DNA from 4 places in the Dechloromonas sp. TW-R-39-2 genome. Region 2 is predicted to be linked to each of the others. Evidence: predicted binding sites of a transcription regulator. Region 2 holds the regulator's gene; each other region holds the start of a gene.

Region 1 (3,417 bases), 110 kb from region 2:
TTTTCCCTGGCTGTCACCGTGAAAGCCGCATGGGCACGGATTCATCGCCCCAATCAGCTGAAACTCGGCAGGAAATTCAGCATGCCGGGCGGCACGGGCAATGTGCACACGGCCGGACTCCAGCGGTTCGCGCAGGGTTTCAAGGACCTTGCGATCAAATTCGACCAGTTCATCGAGAAAAAGCACGCCCTGATGTGCCAGGCTGATTTCGCCTGGGCGGGGCGGATTGCCGCCGCCAACCAGCGCGACGGCAGATGCTGTGTGATGAGGCTGGCGATAGGGTCGGACGCCGAAGTTTTCCGGTCGGAACAGGCCGGTGAGGGACAGCACGGCCGCCGAACTGCGTGCCGCATCGGGATCGAGGGCTGGCATCAGGCCGGGCAGGCGGGCCGCCAGCATCGACTTTCCTGAGCCAGGCGGACCGATCATCAGCAGCGAGTGATTTCCAGCGGCAGCGATTTCCAGCACACGTTTGGCTTGTGTCTGACCGCGCACTTCATTCAAGTCGGGGAAAACCGGCGCTTTTCTGTCGTCGACCGCGACAGCTCGGGGTAAAGCCTGCTGGCCGCCCAGATGTGCGCAGACTTGAAGCAGGGAGCGGGCGGCAAAAATATGATCGCTCCCGGTCAGGGCGGCTTCGTGAGCGCTGCTTTCGGGCAGGATGAAGGCCTTGCCCTGGCCTGTCTGGAGTGCCATGGCCAGTGCGCCGCGAACCGGACGTAATTCCCCGGAAAGAGACAACTCGCCGGCAAATTCGTAATCAGCCAGTGCGCGGGCCGGAATCTGGCCGCTGGCAGCAAGGATGCCGAGAGCGATTGGCAGATCGAAACGGCCCGACTCTTTTGGTAAATCGGCCGGGGCAAGGTTGACCGTGATGCGCTTGCTCGGGAATTCAAAGCCGGAATTGACGATGGCAGCGCGCACGCGGTCGCGCGCTTCCTTGACTTCGGTATCCGGCAGGCCGACCAATGCAAAACTGGGCAGGCCACTGGCCAGATGAACCTCGACGATGACCGGTGGGGCGTTGAGACCGTCAAGCCCTCGGCTGTGAGCGACGGCTAGCGCCATGTGGATTACTCGCCCGAGCGGGCTTTTTCCAGGGCCTCGACACGGGCTTCGAGTTGCTTGAGCTTCTCGCGAGTGCGGGCCAGCACCTGAGCCTGAATATCAAACTCTTCGCGGGTGACCAGATCAAGCTTGGAAAACATGCCGCTCATGACGGCCTTGGCGTTTCTTTCGATGTCCTTGGCGGGTGAGCTGGCCAGCAGGGCGCTCATCTTGGCGCCGATTTCTTCCATGGTTTTGGGGTCGAGCATGAGGTTCCTCCGTGATCGGCCAGTGTAACACAGCGGCGTAAGTCACTTTTCAGGATGGCCGCTCGTCGGTGGTGCGGGCAATAAAGTCTACGCACTCGATTGGTGCGTCTGTTTTCGGTTGGGAGCCGTAATCGCAGGGAGATCCTTTGATTTTGATCAAAAATGAGGCTGGCACGCCTCCTGCTACTGTTGAGCTGCATAAAACATTTTTGTTTATTTTATTTTGCTTGCAGGAGAGAAACCATGAAGAAATCACTGATTGCCCTGGCTCTGGTTAGTGCCTTTGCTGTTCCGGCCTTCGCCGAAGATGCTGCCCCGGCTCCGGCCCTGACCGCCAATGTTGGCGTCGTTTCCGACTACGTTTTCCGCGGTATCAGCCAGAGCCAGCACCAGCCAGCCCTGCAAGCCGGTGTCGACTATGCCCATTCGAGCGGCCTGTATATCGGCGCCTGGGGTTCTTCGATTGAATGGACCGACCGCAAGGACCTCCAGGTTCAGAAGGGTAACCGTGTCGAGCTCGACCTTTACGGCGGCTACAAGGGTGCCATCGGTGATTTCGGTTATGACGTCGGTGCTATTCGTTACTTCTACCCAGGCCAGTTTCAGGGTGCCGCCGGCGTGACGGCAAACACGACCGAAGCCTATATCGGTGGTAGCTGGAAGATCGTCAGCCTGAAGTACAACCACGTTGTTTCCAACAGCATTTTCAACTGGGGTGGTACTGCGGCCGATGCGAAGACGCAAGGTTCCAACTACACCGACCTGACGGTGACCTACCCGGTTGATGAAACGTTCAACCTGATCGCTCACCTCGGTCGTCAGAACATCAAGAACTACGGTGCTGCTTCCTACACCGACTGGAAGCTGGGCGCTACCAAGGATGTTGGCTTCGGTGTCGTGGGTCTGGCTTATACCGATACCACGGCCAAGGGCAAATCCGGTGAAGCCTACAACTGGGCAACCAAGGATGCATCCAAGGGCGTTCTGGCAGCGTCTTTCACCAAAACTTTTTAATTTGACTTAAGCCTTTTTCCACCGTGGGTGACCCGGCCGGCACCGGCGGTGGAAAACAAGCTAACAATCTACTGGGGAATTATTCATGAAATTCGTAACCGCCATCATCAAGCCATTCAAGCTTGACGAAGTGCGTGAAGCACTGTCTGCCATTGGCGTGCAGGGCATCACCGTCACTGAAGTGAAGGGTTTCGGCCGGCAAAAAGGGCATACCGAACTGTATCGGGGCGCTGAATATGTCGTCGATTTCCTGCCGAAAGTGAAAATCGAGGCTGCCGTGAAGAGCGAGCAGCTGGATCAGGTGATCGAAGCGATCGAAAAATCGGCCAGCACCGGCAAGATCGGTGACGGCAAGATTTTTGTCTTCGACGTTGAGCAGGTTGTTCGTATCCGGACCGGCGAAACCGGTACCGATGCCCTTTAAGGAGCAAACCATGAAACGCCTATTTGCATTGCTTGCTCTGGTCGGTGCCGTTACCTTCGGCGCACCGGCCTGGGCTGAAGAAAAGGAAGCAGCGACCCCGGTTGCCGCCGCCGTTGCAGCCCCCGCGGCTGTCGCTGCAGCTGCGCCAGCCGCAGCTACCCCGGTTGCTGCTCCGGCAGCTGCACCCTTGGTCCCCAACAAGGGTGATAACGCCTGGGTCATGGTCAGTGCTGCACTGGTCATTCTGATGTCGATTCCGGGTTTGGCCCTGTTCTACGGTGGCCTGGTGCGCACCAAGAACATGTTGTCGGTGCTGATGCAGGTGTTCGTCACCTTCTCGCTGATTTCCGTTCTCTGGGTGATCTACGGCTACTCCGCCGCATTCACCGAAGGCAACGAGTTCTTCGGCGTGCTCGACAAGCTCTTCCTCAAGGGTGTGACTGTCGAATCGGTGGGCGCAACCTTCTCCAAGGGCGTTGTCATCTCCGAGCTGGCTTTCGTCATCTTCCAGGGCGCTTTCGCAGCGATTACCTGTGGTCTGATCGTCGGTGCCTTTGCTGAACGTGCCAAGTTTGCCGCGATCCTGGTCTTCATGATCATCTGGTTCACGCTGTCATACATTCCGATGGCTCACATGGTCTGGTATTGGGCCGGTCCGGATGC
Region 2 (3,417 bases):
AAATGCGCAACAGATCAATCACTGCCGAGCAGGGCTTGGGGGACAAAAGTAGCGGCGTATTCGTCTGCTTGCAGGCATCGATCAGGATATCCGGCGGCGTCAGACCATCGGCAACGATAACTGCTGGTGGCAGGGCCGCAAGCAGGTCGAGAAACATCTGCGCGAACCGACGCTCTCCGATCCGGAAAGCCCAGTCATATTCGGCCTGTCCCATGACCTGCAGTCGTTCGGGGTGAATGATGTTGATGTGCCCAACCACATCGGCACCATAGTTGTTCGACAACTTGATCTCGATGTTGCGTTCGGCCTGCTGCGCCATCATCCAGCTAAGCAGCAGCTTTTCCCGATTATCTTCGTAGAGCTGGGTCAGGCTGATGTGGCGCACGAAATTGGCTCAGACCTGAAACAGGGTAACCACAGCGGCAGGGTCGGTTGCCGCAAGCAAGGCTTCCCGGAAGGGCTTTTCGGCAAAGCGCTGGGCCAATTCGGAAAGAATCTGGAGATGTTGTTCTGTCGCCTGTTCTGGAACCAGCAGCACGAACAGGAGATTGACCGGACGCCCATCCGGCGAGTCGAACGGTACGGGCGTTGCCAGACGCAAGAAAGCACCGGCAGCCTGCTTGAGGCCCTTGATCCGACCATGCGGAATGGCAATACCTTGCCCAAGACCGGTCGAACCCAGTTTTTCACGGGCAAAGAGGCTTTCGAAGACAACTGCACGGGCAAGCCCGAGATGACTCTCGAAAAGCATGCCGGCCTGTTCGAAGACCCGCTTTTTGCTGCCTGCCTCAAGATCAAGAAGGACCTGTGTGGCTGACAGAATATTGGCTAAGGGGTTCATAGGAAAATTCAGTGATGCATGGGCCGCAGCGCGGTGGCTGCGGCCGAACGGCAATTATTCTGCCGCGAGAATGACAGGCTTTTCACCGCGATGGTGATCCTGAACTTTTTGCTTGTATTTCTGGACCTGGCGATCAAGCTTGTCAAACATGGAGTCAATCGCTGCGTAGAGATCGTCACCGGACTCTTCGACATGCATGTCCTTGCCCGGAACGTGGACGGTCACTTCTGCTTTCTGCTTGAGCTTCTCGACAGACAAAATCACGTTAACGCCGGTGACTTTATCGAAATGGCGAACAACAGGGTCAAGTTTGTTTTCAACGTACTCGCGCAAAGCAGGGGTAACGTCGATATGGTGACCAGTGATCTGCAGATTCATGCTTTTCTCCTCTCTCTACAGGGTCTTGCGTAAATTGACCGGCGGGATGTTAAGCGATTCACGGTATTTGGCTACTGTGCGTCGGGCTACAACGATTCCCTGCTGGCCTAGTATTTCGGATAATTGGCTATCCGACAAGGGCTTCTTGCCATCTTCTGCGCCGATCAGTTGTTTGATCAGTGCCCGGATGGCCGTTGCAGAACACGCACCACCGGTATCGGTGGCAACGTGACTGCCAAAAAAGTATTTCAATTCAAAGATACCGCGCGGCGTGGCCATGTATTTCTGGCTGGTAACGCGTGACACGGTCGACTCGTGCAAACCGAGAATATCGGCAATCTCGCGCAACACGAGCGGACGCATCGCCACTTCGCCATGCTCGAAAAACTGGCGCTGACGATCGACGATCGCCTGGGTGACGCGGTGAATCGTTTCAAACCGTTGCTGAACATTCTTGATCAGCCAGCGTGCTTCCTGTAGCTGGCCGGTCATGTTGCCGTTTCCACGACGCTGGCGTGACAGGATTTCAGCGTACAACCGATTGATCCGCAAACGCGGATAGGCATCCGGATTGATATAGGCGGTCCACTTTCCCTTGAGCTTGCGAACCATCACATCCGGGGTGATATAGCGTGCTTCAATGGCTGCGAAACGTGCGCCCGGGCGAGGATCAAGGCTGACGATCAAACTGTGTGCCGCTTTCAGGGCGGGATCTTCGCAATCCGTCAGACGACGGATTTTGGCAAAGTCGCGGGCGGCGAGTAATTCAAGGTGTTGCTCGACAATGGTCAGCGCCAGGTTGCGCACCGAAGTTTCCGGCAAAACCTTCAGCTGCAGGGCGAGGCATTCTTTCGGCCCACGCGCACCGATACCTGTCGGATCAAAGCTCTGGATATGGCGGAGCGCAATTTCCAGTTCCTCCAGCTCGATTTCATACTCGGGCGGCAGGGTTTCCCATAACTCGTCGAGAGGCGCCGAGAGATAGCCATCATCATCAAGCGCTTCGATCAGGAAACGCACCAGGCTGCGATCCCGGTCCGACAACTGGGTCATGCCCAATTGCCAGCCGAGGTGATCGCGCAAACTGGTTGTTGCGGCATGGATGTCGTGGCTGTCGCTGTCATCGTCTTCATCGCGACCTGCCCCGGTATAGGTACCGGCATCGGATGACCAGCGATCGTCATCGACGTCGGATGGCGCACTCGGAATATCCTGCTCGCGCTCTTCACGCGCATCCCGTTCGTCGCGCTCAGCCCGCTGTTCGCGCTCACCCTCATCGCTCTTCGGCGCATCGAATTGCTGAGCCGAAGAATAAGACTCCGTTCCGGCGTCATCATCCCGTTCAAGCATCGGATTCTCAAGCAGATAGCGCTCGATTTCCTGCTGCATCTCGATCGTCGATAGTTGCAGCAACTTGATCGATTGCTGCAACTGTGGCGTCAGGGCCAGATGCTGGGAAAGCTTGAGTTGAAGTGCCGGTTTCATCGAATGGGGTAGGGACGCTGCTTATCGGTCAGAGCTTGAAATGCTCGCCAAGGTAAACCTTGCGCACACTTTCATTATCAACGATTTCATCCGGACGGCCAGCGGCCAGAACGCGCCCCGCACTGATAATGTAGGCGTGATCGCAAATACCCAGGGTTTCACGCACGTTGTGATCGGTGATCAGTACCCCGATGCCCCGCTCCTTGAGGAAACGGATGATTTTCTGGATTTCAAGTACCGCAATCGGGTCGACCCCGGCAAACGGCTCATCCAGCAGGATGAAGCGCGGGCTGGTTGCCAGGGCCCGGGCAATTTCGACACGCCGGCGCTCGCCGCCGGAAAGCGCTGCAGCATTGACGTGACGGACATGGCCGATATGCAGTTCGCCGAGCAAACCCTCCAGTCGGTCATTCAACTCTTTCTCGGGCAGATCGAGCAGTTCCAGCACGGCACGAATGTTTTCCTCGACGTTCAGCTTGCGAAAGACCGAGGCTTCCTGCGGCAAATAGGACAAGCCCTGGCGGGCCCGGCTGTGCATCGGCAGGTGGGTCAGCTTCGCATCGTCGATGTAAACCTCGCCGCCATCAGCCGGTACCAGACCGACAATCATGTAGAAACAGGTTGTCTTGCCAGCACCATTCGGCCCGAGCAAACCAACGACCTCTCCACTTTTGACCTCAAAAGACACATCCTCAACCACCGTGTGCGACTTG
Region 3 (3,417 bases), 1.2 Mb from region 2:
TTTTCGCGTGCCAGGCGCAGGCAGCTGTAGATCGACGAATAATTGTTCGGATCGGTGACCATGAAACGCAGCACATTTTCGGCGTTGACCGTATCGTAGTGCTCGGCATAAGCCGCTTCCAGACTGTTCAGCGCGATGATCGCATTCCAGTTCTGGTTGGCTGCATCGAGCGATTGCGGGACGAGCGACATTTGCCAGGTGACATCGAGCAAGCGGGCGAGGTTCTCGGCCCGTTCGATATAGCGGGACATCCAGAACAGGTGGTCGGCAGTACGGGAAAGCATGATCAGTCCTCCAGAATCCAGGTGTCTTTGGTACCGCCACCCTGAGATGAATTGACGACGAGGGAGCCCTCGGTCAGCGCAACGCGCGTCAAGCCGCCCGGCACCATGTTCACGCACTGGCCGGAAGACAGTACGAAGGGGCGCAGGTCGAGATGGCGCGGGGCAATTCCCGACTCGACGAACGTCGGGCAGTTGGACAGGGCCAGCGTCGGCTGGGCAATGTAGCCATCCGGTTTGGCGATCAGCAACTGGCGGAAACGCTCGATTTCATCCTTGCTTGCGGCCGGACCGACCAGCATGCCGTAACCACCGGCACCATGCACTTCCTTGACGACCAGCTTGGGCAGATTGGCCAGCACATAAGACAACTCATCCGGCTTGCGGCACATATAGGTCGGCACATTGTTCAGCGTCGGCTCTTCACCGAGGTAGAAGCGGATCATCTCCGGCACATAGGGGTAGATCGACTTGTCGTCAGCCACACCGGTCCCGATGGCATTGGCCAGCGTCACATTGCCGGCCTGGTAGGCGCGCAGGATGCCAGGCACGCCAAGAGCGGAATCGGCCCGAAAAACAAGCGGATCGAGGAAGTCATCGTCAATCCGGCGATAGATCACATCGACGCGCTGCGGACCTTGCGTCGTCTGCATGTAGACGACTTCATCCTTGACGAAGAGGTCGCGCCCTTCGACCAGTTCGACACCCATCTGCTGGGCCAGGAAAGTGTGCTCGAAATAGGCGCTGTTGTAGGCGCCAGGCGTCAGCACGACAACCGTCGGGTCACTCACGCCATTCGGCGCCACGGCACGCAGCTTCTCCAGCAACAGGTCCGGATAATGCTGAACCGGCGCCACCTTGTGTTTGGCAAACAACTCGGGGAAGAGGCGCATCATCATCTTGCGGTCTTCCAGCATGTAGGAAACACCGGAGGGAACGCGCAGATTGTCTTCGAGCACGTAAAACTCACCGGCGCCGGCCCGGACGATATCGACGCCGGCAATGTGGGCATACACCCCACCCGGCACATCGACGCCCTTCATGATCGGGCGATACTGGGCATTGTTCAGGATCTGCTCGGCAGGAATCTTGCCCGCCTTGAGGATTTCCTGATCATGATAGATATCGTGCAGGAACATGTTCAGCGCCTTGACCCGCTGGCGCAGGCCTGCCTGCATGGCCTTCCATTCAGCCGATGGAATGATGCGCGGAATGATGTCGAAAGGAATCAGCCGCTCTTTACCGGCTTCTTCACCGTAGACCGCGAAAGTAATGCCGACCCGGTGAAAAGCCAGGTCCGCCTCCGCCCTCTTCCGGGCAATACGCTCTGGCGGCGTCGCCTTGAGCCATTCATCGTACCCTTGGTAATGGGCTCGTACGCCGCCGTTGGCGTCGATCATTTCGTTGTAGAAGTTCATAGTGGACTCTTCGCTGAGGATGCTCTCATCAGGGATTCAGCAGGTTCCATGCCACTGTCAAAAACATCGACAAATCAATATATTAGAATTCAAAGCCGGAGACTGATGCCCCATGGCAGTGCGCGCACAGATCAAACTGGTGCAAATAAAAAACCCGCCGGATCGCTCCGGCGGGTTTTGGGTAAAGCAGCTTGCAGGAGCGATCAGGCGCGTTCGAAAATAACCGCGATACCTTGACCACCACCGATACACATCGTGACCAGTGCGTACTTGCCGCCAACGCGTTCCAGTTCGTACAGCGCCTTGGTGGCGATGAAGGCACCGGAACAGCCAACCGGGTGACCGAGAGCGATAGCGCCGCCGTTCGGGTTCGTCTTGGCAGGATCGAGGCCGAGCAGCTTGGAAACAGACAGAGCCTGGGCAGCGAAAGCTTCGTTCGACTCGATGACATCCATCTGGTCGAGCGTCAGGCCAGCCTTTTTCAGCGCCAGCTTGGTGGCCGGAACCGGACCTTCGCCCATCACATCGTTCGGCACGCCGGCAACAGCGTAGGAAGCGATACGGGCCATGGCCTTCTGGCCAGCCTTGGCAGCCACGTCAGCAGCAGCCAGCACGAAGAAGGCAGCGCCGTCGTTGATACCGGAAGCGTTACCGGCAGTAACCGTACCGTCCTTCTTGAAAGCCGGCTTCATCTTGGCCAGGGATTCCAGCGTGGTACCGGCCTTGACGTATTCGTCGGTGTCGAACACCACGTCGCCCTTGCGGGTCTGCTTGACGATAGGAACGATCTGCGACTTGAAGTGGCCGGCAGCAATGGCGGCGGCAGCACGACGCTGCGATTCGACAGCGAAAGCATCCTGGGCTTCACGGGTAATACCGTGCTTGGCAGCCAGATTTTCAGCCGTGATACCCATGTGGCCGACGCCGAACGGGTCGGTCAACACGGCAACCATCGAGTCAACTGCCTTGGTGTCACCCATGCGTGCACCGGAACGCAGTGCCGGCATCAGGTAGGCGGCCTTGGACATGACTTCAACGCCACCGCCGATACCGTAGTCGGCATCACCCAGCATGACGTTCTGGGCGGTGGTGACAATGCCTTGCAGGCCGGAAGCGCACAGGCGGGAAACCTGCATGGCGACGGAGTCCATCGACAGGCCAGCCTGGATGGAGGCAACGCGCGAAACGTAAGCGTAACGGGAGTCGGTCGGCATCGTCGTGCCAACAGTTACATAATTGATTTGCTGCGGATCAACGTTGGAACGGGCAACCGCTTCCTTCATGACGATACCGGCCAGTTCGGTCGATTCGAAATCAGCCAGGGAACCACCAAAAGAACCAATCGGGGAACGAACTGCACTCAGAACGACAACATCTCTGCTCATGTAAACCTCCTGAAAAGAATTATTCAGCCCACCAGACTGGCAAGCCCCAACAAAAACAGCAACAACATCCACAGCACCGTGGCTCGCCAGACGAGACCGACGGCACTTTGCATGAAATCCACATCGGCCGGATCACCCAGACCAAGTTCGGCACGGTCGGAAACCTCGCTGTCATCGACCACTGGCCGGCCAAGCTGCACACCGAGCGCACCTGCACCGGCGGCCAGAACGATACCGAGATCACGATCCGGCCACTGCCCCGCCTGAGTACGCCAGCAATAAGCGGCATCCTCAAAATCGCCCACAATGGCGAAGGCTGCGGCAGTTGCGCGA
Region 4 (3,417 bases), 700 kb from region 2:
ATGTGTAATCAAAACTATTAACAATGCGAGCAAATGCATACTTGCAACATCCGAAACTTTGGAAAATGCACTCCAGCCAAAACATAGCAAAAAAAACAAAAAAATAAAGCCCAGTCCTAAACCATTCCAAAGAATGATGTCAATCACCAAATTATGGGCACTTGTAAACCAAACGCCTAACGGAGGATAGGCATCCATCACCAAAAAACTTGCCTCTGCCAGTTGCCCCCACCCCACACCAAAGAACGGCTGCTTAAGACTCGCTTCAAGCAGCATTTTCCATGCAACCAAACGCGAACTCTCATAAAGGTCGCGATGCTCACCGACTCCGCCCGCTCCGACAGAGTCTGCGACGGAAAACAAAAATATTCCTGTAAAAAAAACAACAGCCAAAAAACAAGCCATTTGAAGATACTGCCGGCCCACCAATGTTCGAAAATAGCATGTACAAAAGAGCAACAGCAAGAATCCAAGCCAAGCAGAGCGCGACTCGGTTAAAGCCACCCCCAAGAACAAATAGCAACACAAAATAACAGCAACAATAGGGTTAAGCACTTTCTTCGCCCAGCCCCACGAACAAGCAACCACTCCCAGCAATAGGAGAGAAGCCAATTGATTAGGCTGCGCCATATTCGCGTAGTATCGACCAGAGGCTCGCAAAAGCCATGGGCGATACGTATCACCATCCAACCATTGCAACAACTGCATTGATGTGGATATTAGCGCCGCAAACCCAATCGCCAAAAACAGAAAATTAAGACACTGATCCCCACCCTGCCGAACCCAGACAAAACCCAGAACTATCGAGCAGAGCAAACCGAGCAAATACGCAAAGTTAATCCACGCCGAGCCGAAATGATAAATGGTCCCAATCAAATACTGGCCAATAGGAACAAAGGCCAATAACACAAAGAATAAAACAGGCAAAGCCAATGGAAATGGCGAGTTATTTTTATAAAACACATACCCAGCGACAGCAACCAATACAATGGATGCCCACGCGTCACTATGAAAGCTCAACCATGGCAAAACATGATTTGGCATTAGCCATGTCAATGAAAATGCCAATGCAGAAACAACCAACCAAAGTCTGCTAATCAAAATGATCCCGAGCTCTTAAATTTTTCCAAACAAAAAGGGAGCATTCCTGCTCCCTTTTTAAAGTTATTAATATCAAAATATATTAAATCACGTGAGGCTCACTTGCAGGAAGCTGGCATCCATTTGGATGGAGTTCCCGTACAGCCCCAGCCTGTAATTGCATTACCAGAAATTGTTGGAGTCAGGTTGATGGTTGTGTCATCCGCTGCAAGAATAAATCCCTTAACTTGAATCGCACCTGTCGTTGCATTAACAGTCAAAGTTTTAGCATATTTCGTTGCAACAAAACCTGTGGCACACTGATCCAACAAACTCGCTCCATTGGTAGATACACCTTCGGTTACACAGGTACGTGCGCCACTTGCTGCCAAAATAACTTCAGATGCTTTGGCTCGATTGGTGTAATCCTGGTAAGCCGGCAGAGCGACGGCCGCCAAGATACCGATAATGGCGACAACGATCATCAGTTCGATCAGGGTAAAACCTTGTTGAACACGCTTCATTTGAATCTCCTTTGTTTGCAAAAGGCGGGAAAAACCGCTGCTAAACCTTAATCACTTTCCATGCCAGGGCAAAAATACTGAGCCACAAAAAACAAAATGGCTTTATTTTCAAGCAACTGGAAGAAAACAAAAAAACAAAAGCGTGAACCGAAGTCTGGCACCTGACAAAAAACGTCACATCAGCACAACCTTTTCAGGCAGTTTTCAGCAATCCACCTGCTCCGCCAAGAGATAGCTGGCGGCATACTTCCTGAACACCTCGCCCTGGACAAAGACATCGAACAGGTCCGGGTCGATATGGCCGCCTTTCTTGAAGTTTTCCATGATGCCCAGTGCCTGGGTGAGTTTCATGGCTTCCTTGTAGGGGCGGTCTTTCGCGGTCAACGCTTCGAAAATATCAGAAATGCCCATCATCCGGGCCTGCCAGCTCATTTCGTCACGCTTCAGCCCTTTCGGGTAGCCTTTGCCATCCATCCGCTCGTGGTGGCCGCCGGCGTATTCCGGCACATTGCGCAGATGTTTCGGCCAGGGCAGTTGTTCCAGCATGCGGATCGTCGCGACGATGTGGTGGTTGATGATTTCACGCTCATTCTGGGTCAGCGTGCCGGCGCGAATGGTCAGGTTGTCGAGTTCGTCGGCTGACAGGAAATCAGTTTCGACGCCCGCCGGATTGGTCCACCGGTACTTGCCGGCCATCGCCTTGACCCGTTCGATCGCCTCGTCACTCATTCGCTCGCCACCGATATTGGCCTGGCGCAAAAAGTCGCGGTCGACATCGCATTCGCGGCAAAAATCGAGCAAGGCACGCTCGGCTTCAGCCGCCTCCTGGCCGCCCGCGATCTGACGCCATTTGCGGATTTCGGCATCGCGCTTGACGATCTCGAAACGCGTATCGATCAGATCGATCCGGTCATAGATCGTTTGCAGCTTGGTCGCCTTGTCGACGACATGAACCGGCGTCGTCACCTTGCCGCAATCATGCATCAGCGCCGCGATGCGCAGCTCGTACCTGTCCTTGTCGGTCAGCTTGAAGTCGGCAAGCGGGCCTTCCATCGTCGCATCGACCGCATCGGCCAGCAGCATGGTCAGTTCGGGAACGCGCTGGCAGTGACCGCCGGTGTGGGCCGATTTTTCGTCGATGGCCAGATTGATCAGCTTGATGAATGATTCGAACAGCGTTTCCAGTTGCTCGACCAACTGGCGATTGGTCAGCGCAATCGCTGCCTGCGAGGCCAGCGACTCGGCCAGCCGCTGGTCGGCCTGCGAAAACTCGGTCACCTCGCCACTGCCCGTCTTCAGTGCATTGATCAGTTGCAGCACGCCGATGATTTCACCTTCGTGGTTTTTCATCGGCACGGTGAGAAAGGATTGCGAGCGATAGCCGGTGCGCTCGTCGAATTTGCGCGTTCCCGAAAAATCGAAGCCTTGTGCGGCATAGGCATCGGAAATATTCACCGTTTTACCGTGAAGCGCGGCATACGCCGCAACCAGGGTGTTGTTCGGTGAGCCATCCGGGTTGTAGAGCGGCAAATCGGGAAACTTGCCGGAGGTCGATTGGCCGCTACTGCCGCCGAAGGCAATATTCAGAGAATCGGTCCGGACAATTTCGAAATGCAGCGACTGGCCATCCTCTGCCAGCAGATAAAGCGTACCGCCATCGGCGCGGGTAATGGCCTTCGCGGCGAGGAGGATTTTCTCAAGCAACAGGTTGATATCGCGTTCATTTGAAAGCGATGCCCCGATATCGTTGAGCTGTTCAAGCCGGCGAAAAAGATCCTGAATGGTTTCCATGACTACCCCCGATTGGCTGCTG

What was found. Region 2 encodes sigma-54, which starts transcription at its own class of promoters, with help from an activator protein. Its sites were predicted from a motif close to TGGCACGCTTNCTGCTNA; they were not measured.
Region 1: GBK02_RS02055 (TorF family putative porin) is a predicted target of sigma-54. The motif match lies at 1,486-1,503, and genes of this name have one in related genera.
Region 3: GBK02_RS07090 (circularly permuted type 2 ATP-grasp protein) is a predicted target of sigma-54. The motif match lies at 1,736-1,753, and genes of this name have one in related genera.
Region 4: GBK02_RS14845 (prepilin-type N-terminal cleavage/methylation domain-containing protein) is a predicted target of sigma-54. The motif match lies at 1,653-1,670, and genes of this name have one in related genera.

What each region holds. Positions count from the first base shown of each region.
Region 1 covers NZ_CP045202.1:423,507-426,923, forward strand. The annotation lists gene GBK02_RS02045 (YifB family Mg chelatase-like AAA ATPase) at 1-1,068, opposite strand, end outside; gene GBK02_RS02050 (accessory factor UbiK family protein) at 1,074-1,316, opposite strand; gene GBK02_RS02055 (TorF family putative porin) at 1,560-2,330, shown strand; gene glnK (P-II family nitrogen regulator) at 2,416-2,754, shown strand; gene GBK02_RS02065 (ammonium transporter) at 2,765-3,417, shown strand, end outside.
Region 2 covers NZ_CP045202.1:310,546-313,962, forward strand. The annotation lists gene hprK (HPr(Ser) kinase/phosphatase) at 1-385, opposite strand, end outside; gene ptsN (PTS IIA-like nitrogen regulatory protein PtsN) at 395-841, opposite strand; gene hpf (ribosome hibernation-promoting factor, HPF/YfiA family) at 896-1,219, opposite strand; gene GBK02_RS01550 (RNA polymerase factor sigma-54) at 1,235-2,704, opposite strand; gene lptB (LPS export ABC transporter ATP-binding protein) at 2,733-3,417, opposite strand, start outside.
Region 3 covers NZ_CP045202.1:1,477,343-1,480,759, reverse strand. The annotation lists gene GBK02_RS07095 (alpha-E domain-containing protein) at 1-284, opposite strand, end outside; gene GBK02_RS07090 (circularly permuted type 2 ATP-grasp protein) at 287-1,699, opposite strand; gene GBK02_RS07085 (acetyl-CoA C-acyltransferase family protein) at 1,903-3,084, opposite strand; gene GBK02_RS07080 (CobD/CbiB family protein) at 3,108-3,417, opposite strand, start outside.
Region 4 covers NZ_CP045202.1:3,068,715-3,072,131, forward strand. The annotation lists gene GBK02_RS14840 (PglL family O-oligosaccharyltransferase) at 1-1,083, opposite strand, end outside; gene GBK02_RS14845 (prepilin-type N-terminal cleavage/methylation domain-containing protein) at 1,200-1,604, opposite strand; gene GBK02_RS14850 (HD family phosphohydrolase) at 1,809-3,395, opposite strand.